DNA from 2 places in the Shewanella sp. MEBiC00475 genome. Region 2 is predicted to be linked to the other one. Evidence: predicted binding sites of a transcription regulator. Region 2 holds the regulator's gene; the other holds the start of a gene.
What was found. Region 2 encodes FliA, which starts transcription of late flagellar genes. Its sites were predicted from a motif close to CTAAAGNTNNNNNNNNNNNNGCCGATA; they were not measured.
Positions count from the first base shown of each region.

Region 1: a site for FliA is predicted at 2,979-3,005, ahead of FCN25_RS13545 (DUF5610 domain-containing protein). Genes of this name have one in related genera too.

Region 1 is NZ_CP039928.1:3,026,621-3,034,036, forward strand. Features, by position in the region: gene FCN25_RS13525 (ABC transporter ATP-binding protein/permease) at 1-116, shown strand, start outside; gene FCN25_RS13530 (hypothetical protein) at 480-728, shown strand; gene FCN25_RS13535 (hypothetical protein) at 943-1,128, opposite strand; gene FCN25_RS13540 (FMN-binding glutamate synthase family protein) at 1,280-2,767, opposite strand; gene FCN25_RS13545 (DUF5610 domain-containing protein) at 3,041-3,670, shown strand; gene FCN25_RS13550 (ferredoxin--NADP reductase) at 3,715-4,464, shown strand; gene FCN25_RS13555 (extracellular solute-binding protein) at 4,682-5,689, shown strand; gene FCN25_RS13560 (iron ABC transporter permease) at 5,783-7,414, shown strand.
Region 2 is NZ_CP039928.1:3,678,868-3,686,283, reverse strand. Features, by position in the region: gene FCN25_RS16475 (membrane anchored protein in chemotaxis locus) at 1-222, opposite strand, end outside; gene FCN25_RS16470 (chemotaxis response regulator protein-glutamate methylesterase) at 215-1,408, opposite strand; gene FCN25_RS16465 (chemotaxis protein CheA) at 1,439-3,592, opposite strand; gene FCN25_RS16460 (protein phosphatase CheZ) at 3,608-4,345, opposite strand; gene cheY (chemotaxis response regulator CheY) at 4,359-4,742, opposite strand; gene FCN25_RS16450 (RNA polymerase sigma factor FliA) at 4,787-5,506, opposite strand; gene FCN25_RS16445 (MinD/ParA family protein) at 5,499-6,383, opposite strand; gene flhF (flagellar biosynthesis protein FlhF) at 6,388-7,416, opposite strand, start outside.

The DNA of each region.
Region 1 (7,416 bases), 650 kb from region 2:
TAGTATTGAGTAAAGGTAAGATTGTCGAGCATGGTACACATAGTAGTTTGTTAGCTCAACAAGGTCTTTATGCCCGGCTTTGGCATATTCAAAATGAAAAAAGGCTTAGTGAGTAACTATAATTTATAATTCGACAAGTGAATCTTGGGATGCTGTTGCGTACCATACGGTTGTTGGTATTTATCATTAGCTATCACTTGACCATAAGGTTGCGTAGTTATAATACAGGCTGTTAACACCAACATGTTAAGTAGGAATAGTCTATCTCGATTATAGTAAAAGAGCTTGTTAATTGAACTGCTTATACTGCTAAATTGTATAGAAACTGTCTTGTTACATTTATTACGAACAAATTTTTTGACGATGATGATCAACGCAGTTAATCTATAGTTGTGCTTGCGGGTTATTTTTATGAGATAGCTCTATTTATCAACCAATTGGATCTTATGAAGGGACTAAATCGTGTCAGGAGGTAACTTGTGCATAATATTTCGTTAATTGCGGCGCTAGAAGGCACCCGACATCAAGTGACTACTGATTGGCATGCTATTATGGCCATGCTAAAAACACGTAATATGTCTGATGATGCAATTAAAATCGTATATAACGATTTGTGTGCAGGTTTAAGAGTAACAACTCGAGGTGTTACTTTAGCTAAGGCAATCAGCAGCGAGCTTGATAAGAGCATTATTAAACGAAATGATGACGCGCAAGACACACTTTTCTAGTCCAACTCTGTCTATCCAATCAATTTATGCAGGTATGCCGATTTATACTCATAAAGATGCAGATGAATTGATGTCATCAAACCCTTATTAATTCATGATAATAAGTTATTCATCGCTGATATTAGGTTTATTTACCATTTCAAAAATGAGGGAGTTGATTGGGATATAATGAGTGGATACTTAAATGATGGATACTATTGCTAGTTAAGATAGATTATTTTTTCTGCCAAGCAATACACACCATTTTGATCAGTGCAGCTGGAGAAGGATCCAGTGTTAAACGCTTAATTTTGCCTTGTTCAAAACACACTAATTCGCCTTCGATTTCTGTCATTCGATTACAGTTTTTGCAACTTAAACTTAAGCTTTGCGTATTTATGTTTACGGCAGCGGTTTTTATATTCAACACGAAATCCTCTGGATTGGCGCCTATTCAAAATCACACTAAGGCCTTTTAATGTGATCCATATCAACTATATTCTACACCTTATATTAATTTTCGGCAATCTAATGACCCGCTCTAATTTTTTATTGAACGTTCGTCCGTTTTTTTATTGCATGTGGCGATAATGCTTATCTAAGGTTACTGCTACACCAGATGATTCGACTATACGAGCATGGTGGCGAGTTAAATATCTTGGATCTGTAACGCCGCATGAATGTGCGATCATGTTTAAATCGTAATGCAAAAAGTGATTGTAGTTTGCGACTCGTGCTGATTTATCTTTAGGATCTAAACCGTATTGTAGCCGTGTATTGTGAGTTGTAATTCCCGTTGGGCAAGTATCTTTATTGCATTGCAAAGATTGAATACAGCCTAAAGCAAACATATTTCCACGAGCTGAAGCGATAAAGTCAGCACCAGTGGCCAAAGCCCATGCGACATATGATGGCATGATCATTTTACCTGTGGCGATAATTTTAATGCGTTGCTTAAAGCCGCGTTCATTCAATAAGTCAACCAGTAGCGGTAAGCTTTGTCTTAATGGTAAGCCTACATTGTCCATTAGGGCTTGTGGTGCTGCGCCGGTACCACCATCTGAACTGTCTAGTGTAAAAAAGTCCGGTGCATGCTCAATGCCGCGACGTTCAATTTCTTCCAGGAAATCAGTTACCCAAGACATATCACCCAATACAGCCTTAATGCCTGTTGGTTTTCCGGTGATATCTCTTACTTGATTTATCATATCGACGATGTCAGCAACATTGTGTAGTTCAATATGGCCATTAGGACTAATTGAGTCTTGTCCGACAGGGATCCCGCGAATGGCTGCAATTTCTTCGGTGACTTTGATGGCGGGTAAAATACCGCCTTTACCGGGTTTCGCACCTTGGCTTAACTTAATTTCAAACATTTTGACTTCTTGATGCGCCGCCATGTCGCTGAGCTTTTGCGGATCTAAATGGCCTTGCTCGTTACGGACACCGTATTTAGCAGTACCTATCTGAAAGACTAAATCACAATGACCTTTAAGGTGATAAGGACTTAATCCACCTTCGCCAGTATTGAGCCAACAACCTGCTTTTGCGGCGCCATGAGATAATGCTGTCACCGCTGGACGAGACAAAGCCCCAAAACTCATTGCTGAAATGTGGCAAATTTTATCGGTAGTGTATGGCTGTTGGCAGTTTGGTCCAATGGTTACCGCTGTGGTGTTATGTTTTTCATGGTCGCTGACAGGAAATGCTGAGTTCATGAACATTACAGCGCCCGGTTTATCCAATACTTGAGTTGAACCAAACGCGATAGTACGGTCAACATTTTTAGCCGCACGATAAACCCAACTACGTTCAGCGCGATTGAAAGGTAGCTCTTCCCTGTCTTGAGCAAAAAAGTATTGTCTAAAAAATTCACCTTGTTTTTCGAATAGATATCTAAAACGACCGATAACAGGGTAGTTGTGGCGAATGGCTTGTTTGGTTTGTAGTTTATCAGCAATAAACATGTAAATTACCGCGATGAGTAATAACCAAAATAACACTAAAAAAAGACCGGAAAAAATATCCATTCCCCACATAAACCAATGTTGTTGCGGCATAATATTGTCCTTAAATAGAATTCGATATTAATGATTTAGTACTAATGATAATGACTGATCAATCCTATTTGCTAGTAATGTTCTCTATATCAAATAGACAATTACTATATCGTTAAAATTTTGGCCTTGCTATCAAACGATTGTCATACACTTAAGTAAAGCTGTAATTTCTTAGTTGTGATCATTTAAATTGTTTATTTGTCATTTGTGACTACAGATATTCATTTGTTGGTCGATAATTAAGCTATCGGTCATTCCAAATGAGATATTATTATGGACATTAAAAATACCACTTCAATAACGACGAGCAATACAAGGGACAGTAAAGATGTTTCAGTCGGCATTTCGACGTCGTCAAATCAAGCGGCTGAAAATAACAACTCAGCGGTAAATTCATCAACCAAGGTTTCTGCCAATCAACTCAGTCGTCAAATGATGAACAACACGATTCTTGCTGCTCAAGAAGAAGTGAGTATTGCCGCAGGTAACAAATCTATGGCATTACTTTATCGCGCCGCTATTGAAGCCATTAATGAAGAACTTGCACCAACGTTGGGGGAAGACTCAGTCCAAAAAAGCATTGATAGCGGTGTAGATTATTCGCCAGAGGCAACTGCGGATCGTATTTTGAGCTTTGCAACAAAGTTTTTCTCAATGCATCAGCAACAAAATCAATCTATGGGGCTCGATGAGCAAGTAGACAGTTTTGTGGTAAAAATTGGCGACGCTATTGGTCAAGGCTTTAAAGAAGCCAGTGACATATTGTCTGGTTTAAAAGTATTAGAGGGTGATATAGCCGCAAATGTAGATAAAACGTATGAGCTAATACAGGACGGATTAGCACAATTCAAGCAAGACCATTCAACTAAAGATGAATCACAAAGCGTGACTCAAGCCACTTAGTCTCTTATGATGAAGATTGGCTTTCATTGATAAGGACTGTGATTATGTGGACAACGGGAAAGGTGATTGAACGTATTGATTGGAATGATAAATTATTCTCGTTGCGCATCAAAGCCGATATCGAACCTTTTATCGCTGGTCAGTTTATTAAACTCAGTCAAATGCGTGATGATAAACGTGTTGCCCGCGCCTATTCGCTTGTTAATCCACCCAGTACGGATTATGTAGAAGTACTTGCTGTGGCAGTAGAAGATGGACAGTTATCACCAGATCTCAAAGCATTAAAGCCTGGCGACAATATCGAAGTGTCATCGAAAGCGGCTGGTTTTATGACCTTAGAGGAAGTGCCTCACGGTGCATTACAAGGTAAGCACTTATGGTTTTTGGCGACGGGTACCGCTGTTGGTCCTTTTATCTCAATGTTAGCGACAGATGTACCTTGGCAGCGCTTTGAAAAAGTCGTACTTGTTTATGGTGTAAGGCTAGCAGAAGATTTAGCCTATTTAGAGACAATAAAGCAATTTGTTAAGAAATATCCTCAACAGTTCGTGTTTATTCCGATTGTCACCCGAGAAGATTATCCCGATGGTTTATCGTGTCGTATTCCTGATGGCATTAGCAGTGGGCTTATTGAGCAAAAAGCCGGGTTAGAAATTAATGCTGAGCACTCTCAGATGATGATTTGTGGTAATCCAGGAATGATCACAGATGCTCAAACGGCCTTGATTGATAAAGGATTGGCTAAAAACCTTCGACGGGCTCCAGGGCAAATTACAGTAGAAAAATACTGGTAACATATTAATTAATATTAATTTAATCGCTATTCTTCTCATCTGTCACTATGACGGATAATATATTTGTGTCATTTTTAACCTAGCTGATATCCAGCGTGATATAGAAACAACACTTGCTCCTTTTGATTTGATCACTTATCCTGTTGCAATTGATAACCATTATCAATATCAATTGGGTTTTGTTGACTAAATTGTTTTAATTAGGGAGCGTTAATTAATGAAATTGTTAAAAAGTGTCGCATTTTTAGGTTTAGCGAGTGTGACTTCTTCAGTCTATGCTGCTGATGCATTAACGGTTTATTCTTATCGTCAGGCTTTTCTTATTGAGCCAATTTTAGAGAAGTTTACTGCACAGAGTGGTGTCGACGTTAATGTGGTATTTGCTAAAGACGGTATCGCAGAACGTATGGTGCGTGAAGGTCGCTTATCTCCTGCTGATGTAGTACTGACATCTGACTTCTCCCGTTTAATGGAGTTGGTTGATAAAGATCTTGTATCTCCAGTTGAAAGTAGCGTCATCGACGACAATATTCCAGCCCAATATCGTTCACAACACGATGATTGGTATGCGCTGACAATGCGGGTACGTAATGTGTATTCTTCTAAAGAACGCAGCGGTAAAATTGATATTGATTATGAAGATTTAGCCTCACCAGAATACAAAGGCAAGATTTGTACTCGCAGCGGTAAACACCCTTACAATATCGCATTAGTGGCGTCGATGATTGCCCATGATGGTGAAGCGAAAACCAAAGCATGGTTAGAAGGCGTTAAAGCCAATCTAGCGCGTAAGCCACAAGGTAACGATCGTGATCAAGTGTTAGCTGTTAAAGAAGGTATGTGTGATGTTGCCATTGGTAATAGCTACTACTTTGGCAAAATGCTGATGGATAAAAACCAAAAAAGTTGGGCAGAAGCTGTTGAAATTAATTTCCCAAATCAGCAAAATCGTGGTGCTCATGTTAATGTTTCAGGTATGGCATTAGCAAAATATGCACCGCATAAAGGCAATGCGATTAAGTTAATGGAGTTTCTCACTTCGGATTTGGCGCAAAAAATGTACGCTGAAGTCAATATGGAATATCCGATTAAAGCTGATGTTGCACCGTCTGAATTAGTTGCTTCATGGGGCGAATTTAAAGCAGACAGTTTACCTATTTATAAGTTGGCTGAATATCATCAAGCCGCTGTTAAGTTGCTTGATGAAACGAAGTTCGACCTTTAACTAAACCTCGAACGCTCACTCAAGTTGGTTTAAATATTACTAGCGCACTATTATATTATTCATTTAGTGCGCTGAATTAACCCGGTATTTTTTATGATTTTAGGCTTAACCAGAAGCTGGTCGCTTGCTGGTTATTTTATTGCGGCGATTTTAACATTGCCACTGGTTGCCTTAATTGTGCAAGCCACTCTTCCTGATCAAGCTGTATTTAACCATTTGTTTAATACAGTACTGCCGACATACATCGCTAATAGTTTATTACTGATGTTACTGGTAGGACTGGGAACTTTAGTGATAGCGACGCCAGCGGCTTGGTTGGTTGCTCGCTGTGATTTTCCATTTCGTCGTTATTTTCAATGGTTATTACTTCTCCCATTAGCTATGCCAGCCTATATTGTTGCCTATGTTTATACCGATATGTTGGATTATGCAGGACCGGTGCAACGTACATTAAGAGCTTGGTTTGAATGGCAATCTCCTCATGATTATTATTTCCCTTCGATACGGAGTCTTGGTGGTGCAGCGATAATATTGTCGTTAGTGTTATTTCCTTATATCTATTTATTAGCTAGAACCGCTTTTATGGAGCAGTCTTCCAGTTTGTTATATGCATCTCGTGTTATGGGGTGTAGCCCGTGGCGAAGTTTTTGGCGCCTAGCATTACCAATGGCCAGACCCGCGTTAGCTGTCGGTGTTGCACTCGTGGCAATGGAAACCGCAGCAGACTTTGCCACTGTAAGCTATTTCGCTGTACCGACATTAACTACTGCTGTGTATGATACTTGGCTCGGGTATGGCAGTTTAACTGCGGCAGCAAAGCTTTCGGCAATTATGCTGCTAGTGGTCTTTTCTATGATTGGGGTTGAACGTTTTGCCCGTCGTAAACAACAATTATTTCAAAAACAATCTTCTCTTAATGAAGCCGATAGATATGTGTTATCACCAAAAACGGCTTGGGTCGCATTAGGCTATTGTGCTGTGTTGTTGTTTACAGCCTTTTTATTACCTTTCATTGTGTTGTGTGGATATGCTATCGATTATTTCAATGAAAGTTGGGATGTACGATTTTGGCAATATAGCCTAAATAGTTTATACATTGCCGCAATTGTCAGTGCTGTGTGCGTGGTTCTCTCTCTGATATTGATGTTTGTTCGCCGGGTTAGTCCACGTAAAAGTGACCATCTTCCGTCTAGATTAAGTTGTACAGGTTACGCTTTACCGGGCACTGTTTTAGCTATCGGCATTTTGGTGCCACTGACCTTTATCGATTTTGCGATTAACGATGTTTACGACTGGTTTGGCGTTCGAGGGCCTGGTTTATTATTAACAGGAAGCGTGTTTGCGCTGATTTTTGCTTTTTGTGTCCGATTTATTGCCATATCCATTGGCAGTTTAGAAAACAGTTATAAACGTATTTCGCCTTCTTTAGACATGGCTTGTATTACGCTAGGGCGAACACCTAATCAACTCTTATGGCGAGTGCATTTACCTTTATTGCGTAAGGGGATTTTTGCTGGCGCATTGTTGGTATTTATCGAAAGTATGAAAGAATTACCCGCTGCATTATTATTGCGTCCCATAGGATTTGAAAACTTAGCTACTTATGTTTTTCAGTTTGTATCAGATGAAAGGCTTGAACATGGAGCATTGGCCGCTATTGTGATTGTGTTGGTTGGGCTTGTTCCCCTGATTTATCTAAATCGCTCATTAGAGCAACAAGGCTAATT
Region 2 (7,416 bases):
CTGTTCAGGGTGTTGAGTTAACCAATTAGCAATATTAGCCGCTTGGTCTTCAGGTGCCATCAACAATACTTGAGAAGCAGTTAAACGTAAAACATCTTGCTCTAATAATGTGACTTTACGATGAGCATGAATATATAAACCCGCTAACACTAATATGACTATAAAGGATAAAAATAACCCCAGAGAGAGCTTAGTCTGTAAAGAGTATTCAGACTTAGCCACGACTAGACTCTTTTAAAATGGCTTCAGCCATATTTTCTAGCGCAATAGAATGAGAAGATAGTCCAGCTGAAGCTATAGCTTGCGGCATTCCATATACCACACAACTAGCTTCATCTTGTGCCCAAATAGTCGCACCAGCAGACTTTAACATTCTGGCCCCTTCTCTACCGTCAGCCCCCATTCCCGTTAATATAACGGCTAAAACATCACCACCAAAAGCTTTAGATGCTGACGCAAAAGTAATATCCACAGACGGTTTATAGTTCATTTCAGGGGTTCCTGGAATCACTTTCAATCTTCCGTTCATACCATTTCGGTCAATCATCAATTGCATTCCGCCAGGCGCTAAATAGGCACAACCAGGATGCATAACATCACCATTTTCGGCCTCTTTCACTTCAATTTTACACAGTGTATTTAACCGAGCAGCAAAAGCGGGCGTAAAAGCAGCAGGCATGTGTTGGATCAACACAATAGGATGAGGATAATTAGCCGGGAAAGCCGTTAACACTTTTTGTAATGCTACCGGACCCCCTGTTGATGTTCCGATCAATAAAACTTTATATAGCTTACCACTGGCTCGAATAGACGATACTGAAGAAGTGGATTGATGAGCAGTCTGACGTTCCGGAACTGGAGTCGCTATACTTGAACGAGTTTCCGTAGTTGAATTCAAACGACTGCTTAGAGGGCGAGAAGACAGCTTTGCTTCTTTATCGACAATCGTTGTTCTACGAGGTTCAGGTGCATTTACAAAAGTAGACGTTAACGAACTAGGACGATACATTCTACGTCGCCCTAACGCTTTAATTCGTTGTTGTAATAAAAAAATTGCATCATCTTTATTAGTGGCAATATCTTCAAAACGTTTAGGCAAAAAATCTAATGCACCGGCTTCTAACGCATCGAGAGTGGCTTTTGCGCCATCATGCGTTAATGATGAAAACATCAAAATTGGAGTAGGATTCTTAGCCATGATTTCACGGACAGCAGTTATACCGTCCATCACAGGCATTTCAATATCCATCGTAATGACTTGTGGCTTTAACTTTGCAGCCATATCAACAGCTTCTTTGCCATTAACAGCAACGGCAATGACTTCGAGATCAGGATCTTGATTGACAATCTCACTGACTCGACGTCGAAAAAAACTGGAATCATCTACAACAAGTACTTTTATGGCCATTTAAGTCCTTAATTAATGGAACTTTTGTTGTTATTTTCTGCTCTTTGCATAATGTTTTAGCAACCCAGGTACATCTAAAATAAGTGCAATACCACCATCAGATGTAATTGTCGCGCCAGCCATTCCAGGTGTACCTTGCAACATACTACCAAGCGGTTTAATGACCACTTCTTCTTGGCCAATCAACGCATCAACAACAAAACCAATTTGCATGGTACCAAGCTGGACAATCACAACATGGCCTCGTTCTTTGTCACCATGTTTAAAAGTAGACTTTTTACTGTGCAGCCAATGCTCTAAATAAAAGAGTGGTACGGCTTTATTACGGAAAATAACCGTCAGCTGGCCATCAACAATATTGGTATTTTTTAAATCTAAATTAAAGATTTCATTTACGCTCGATAATGGCAGTGCAAATACTTGATTAGAAACATCAACCATTAATGTCGGCATAATAGCCAAGGTTAATGGCACTTTAATTTCAAGTATTGTGCCCTTACCTTTCATCGAGTCTATATGAACAGTACCATTAAGTTGATTAATGCGGGTTTTAACCACATCCATCCCTACACCACGACCTGAAATATCTGAAATTTCAACCTTGGTTGAAAAACCAGGAGCAAAAATAAGGTTATAAGCTTCGCTATCGGTCATTCTCGAGGCGGCATCTTCATCTAACACACCACGATTTATTGCAATTTGTTTTAACTTCTCAGGATCCATCCCTGCACCATCATCCTCAATTTTTAGTAGGATGTGGTCACCTTCTTGGCTAGCTGATAAGGTAATGGTACCAGCCCGAGGTTTACCATTCGCTTCGCGCGTAATCGGCATTTCGATACCATGATCGACCGAGTTACGAACTAAGTGAACTAAAGGGTCGGCTAACGCTTCTACCAGGTTTTTATCAAGATCTGTGTCTTCACCAATCATGATTAAATCAATTTCTTTATTTAGGGTGCGCGCCATATCTCGAACAACACGAGGGAAGCGTCCAAATACCTTCTTGATTGGTTGCATGCGAGTCTTCATTACCGCGCCTTGTAAATCAGCGGTAACTAAATCAAGATTTGCAAGGGCCTTAGACATTTCCTCGTCTTCACGATTAATTCCTAAACTAACCAATCGATTACGTACCAATACTAACTCACCAACCATATTCATGATTTCATCTAAACGAGCTGTATCTACACGAACCGTTGTTTCGCCTTGTGGAACAGAAGGTGCTTTCGCAGGAGCTTTATCTTTAACCAGTTCTACTTTCGGTGTGACCGCCGGTGGCGTTGCAGCCGCGGGCTTCGCAACAGGTGTCACTACGGATTTCTTAGGTTCTATTTTGGCAGCAGTGACAGGTTCTGATTGCGTTTTAGCAACCGCTGGGGCACCGGCTTTACCATGCAACTCATCTAAAAGGCGTTCAAACTCATCGTCAGTAATTTCATCTGAATCAACTAGAGGTTCAACAACCGGAGTACTTGCTGGCGGCTTAGGTGAAACAAGGGGATCAGACTTTTGTGAAAGTGAACCAGAACCGTGTAACTCATCTAGTAATGCTTCAAATTCGTCATCAGTAATTTCGTCGCTATTACTTGCAGCAGGCTGTAAAGCCGCTTGAGATGATACTGGACTTTTACCAGTACCATGTAAAGCATCAAGTAATGCCTCAAATTCGGACTCATCAATGTCATCAATACTACCAGAACCAGACAATATACCTGATGAAGAGGAGATACCTTCGATGTGTTCTGGTTCGCTTGGCTCAAGATCTTCAACTGTCATTTCTGAAGGTAAAGGGGCGCCTGAACTTAATAATTTGAGTTTAGCGAGCAGTTCAGAATCTGCAGAGTCTTGTTCTTGCCCCTGCTGAGTTTGAGCAAACATAGTATTAATAGCGTCGACCGCTTGCAAAATAATATCCATTAACTCTGCATTTACGCCACGTTTTCCGGTGCGTAATAAGTCGAACGTATTCTCAGCTTCGTGACACACATCAACCATGGGTTTTAGGCTTAAAAAGCCTGCGCCACCCTTAACAGTGTGAAATCCACGGAAAATAGCATTAAGTAAATCACTGTCATCAGGATTATTTTCAAGAGCAACAAGCTGCTCTTGTAGAAGCTCTAAAATCTCGCCAGCTTCAATTAAAAAGTCCTGGAGTATCTCTTCATCAACATCAAAGGACATTAAATTGACTCCTAATTAGAAACCGAGGTTTGATAGCAGATCGTCTACTTCATCCTGACCAGTCACAACATCTTCACGTAATTCAGCATGCATGATGGGACCTTCTGCTTCTATCTTATTATCGTTTATAGCTGGCGATGATTCGGTAACATGATCTCCAAACACAGTTAACATTGAGACCAAATTACTTTCTACTTCACGAACTAAATCTATCACTCTGCGGATCATTTGACCCGTTAAGTCTTGGAAGTCTTGTGCCATTAAAATTTGATTTAATAGCTCACGTAGACGGTTTGAATCATGTTCGCTATGGGACATAAACTGCTGAACATCATGACAAAGTGATTTAAACTCACCTAATTGAATATCACGACTCATTAGCTTATCCCACATAGGCGTCATAGATTGTATATTACTAATGATGGTATCGGCCAAAGGTAGACATTCTTCAACTGCGTCCATGGTTTTATTTGCAGCTTGTTCTGTCATATCGATAACATAATTCAATCTTTCTTTAGCATCCGGTATCTCGGTATTCGCTAATTCAGATAAACGGTTATCTACTTGAAAATCTCTTAATGCACTATGGAGTTGTCGAGTTAACTTACCGACCTCTTCAAAAAGCTCGCGCTGCAATGGTGTTGCAAGCTCCCTGATAACGTCATCTGCTTTATTTTGCTGACCAGAAGAAAGCAACTCAACAAGTTCTTGGGCCTGTTCGAGAGTGATCAACCCCGATATTGATGCCTGCATGACTTATCCTTGCTTATGCGAGTCGTTCAAAGATTTTATCTAACTTTTCTTTTAACGTCGCCGCGGTGAAAGGTTTTACCACGTAACCATTAACACCGGCTTGCGCTGCTGCAATAATCTGTTCACGCTTAGCTTCTGCGGTTACCATCAATACAGGTAAATGCTTTAAAGAATCATCGGCACGAATCGCTCTAAGCAAATCGATACCTTGCATTCCCGGCATGTTCCAGTCTGTTACTACAAAATCAAAATCGCCTTTTTGTAACATAGGTAGGGCTGTTGAGCCATCATCTGCTTCTTGGGTATTATTAAATCCCAAATCTCGCAACAAGTTCTTAATGATACGCCTCATTGTTGAAAAATCGTCAACAATGAGAATCTTCATATTCTTGTCCAAGGTTTCCTCCGGTGAGCTGATACTCATTTGCTCTAGATAAGTTATTATTCTTGTGTCCAATGCTTGAGTTTTGCTTTTAATCTGAGCATTGCCTGACTTAATATCTGGCTTACTCGCGATTCACTAACTTCAAGGATTAAACCAATTTCTTTTAAATTTAATGCTTCGTCATAATATAATGACAACACTAAGGCATCTCTTTCTGGTAATGTTTTAATTGCTGCAACCAGCGCAGATTGGAATTGCACTTCAGCAAGTGAGTCAAAGGTTTTATCTGTCGGTTCGTTGTCAGTGACTAACACATCTTGCGAAACGCCAAGATCTTCTATGCCTATGATTTTACCAACAGAAACATCATTTAAGATATGATGGTACTCATCGAGCGACATATCAAGTTTTTCAGCAATTTCAGTGTCATTAGCATCACGTCCAAGCTGTTGCCCTAATTCATCAATTACCTGGGCAACACGACGATTATTTCGATGTACTGAACGTGGGACCCAGTCACCACGGCGAATTTCATCTATCATTGCGCCACGAATTCTGATACCCGCAAAGGTTTCAAATTTAGCGCCTTTACTGTTATCAAAGTTAGATGATGCTTCAAGTAATCCCATCATCCCAGCTTGTAATAAATCATCAAGTTGCACCGATGCTGGTAATCTTGCCAGCATATGATGGGCAATTTTTTTTACCAGCGGTGCATACTGTTCAACAATAGACGTTTTGTTATCGAACTGAGTATACGCAGCGGCTTTATTCACTCGTTGTTCCTTCTTCTTGTATCGGTTTACGTTGTACAAGACGTTCAACAAAGAACTCTAAATGACCACCGGGCTGTTGTGGTACAGGCCAGGTCATAATTTTATTAGCCAATCCTTGGTAAGCAATAGCTGAAGGTGATTTAGGATACGCTTCAACAACTAACTTTTGCTTACGAACAGATTTTCGTAAATTTTCATCAAATGGAACGGTTGCCACTAGTTCTAAAGCGACATCTAAGAATCTATCCGTCACTTTACTTAGTTTAGCAAATAACTCCATACCTTCTCGTAGACTTCGCACCATATTTGCTACAATTTTGAAGTGGAACACACCATGTTCACGGCTTAAAATTTTAATCAATGCATAGGCATCAGTAATTGATGTCGGTTCATCACATACTACGATTAATACATCTTGTGACGCTCGAGAAAAACTCAGCACCATATCTGATATACCAGCCGCAGTATCTACAATTAAAATATCGAACTGAGTACGCATTTCACTAAATGCACGGATTAAACCGGCATGTTGTGCTTGTGTTAACTCAACCATCGCTTGAGAACCTGACGTAGCTGGAACAATACCAATACCTTTAGGTCCACGTACGATGATGTCATCTAATTCGGCATCACCGGACAAAACATGAGATAAATTTTTCTCCGCACGTATCCCAAGCATGACATCGACATTAGCTAAACCTAAATCGGCATCAAGCACTAATACACGTTTGCCCTTTTCAGCTAGCGCTACCGCGGTATTAATTGACACACTGGTTTTACCCACTCCGCCTTTACCACCGGATACGGCAATTACTTTTACTTTATCGTTATTTGGTTGATTCATCATACGTAAACCACTTGCTTGATCCCGAGTCATATTTTCACTCAAATGCATAGGCTGTGTCATTAGACCACACTGGGTCTTGTGACGTCTGTTGTTCTTTTTCGTTTAATGCTGCTAATGCTTGCTTCGCTAATTCTAATGTATCAGCCACTTTCATGTCTTCAGGAACACGTTGACCGTTTGTAACATAACTCAATGGTAACTCATTTTGAATCAATACGCTCAATGCACCTGCAATTGATATCGATTCGTCTAATTTAGTCAGAATAGCACCAGATAATGGAATCCGCTTAAAGTGCTCTACCGCATCTTGTAATACGCGACGTTGACCTGTCGCAGATAATACTAAGTAACTCCGAATAGGGATCCTACTGTTTGCTGTCAAATTATCAAGTTGTTGATACAGACGCATGTCACGTTGTCCCATACCGGCAGTATCAATTAACACTAATTTCCGGTTTCTAAACTGATAAAGAATTTGTTCTAATTCTGATAAATCATTTGCTTGCTTAACTGGACAACCCATAATTTTCCCATAAGTCGCTAATTGGTCATAAGCACCAATTCGATAATGGTCAGTGGTAATTAATGCAACTTGTTCAGGGCCATGATGGGCAGCAAATCTCGCAGCGATTTTAGCTAAAGATGTTGTTTTACCGACACCAGTAGGTCCAACAAATGCCACAACGCCACCACGTTTAACAATGTCATCACCTTGATTATCAAGTAGATTAGCTAAACTTTGTGGTAACGCTCTCACTAAATCTGCTGGAGAGTAATGTTGGCTTAATCCGGCTAGTTTAGCCGCTACTGCAGGGGAAAACTCAGCTGCAATCAATTTACTTTCAAGCATGGCACCAACAGGGTCGGTGCGCTTTTTTTGATCCTTCATTAATGAAGACACTTGATGGGTCAATAAGCTTCGTAATGAAGCCATCTCTTCGCGCAACTCTTCCATATCAGCAGATTGATTTTTATTGGCTTTCTTAGAATGTTCCGCGGTAGTTTGTGGTTGAAAAGTTGCAGCTGATTTAGCTGGCTTAGCACCTTCTAATTGACGAGCCCA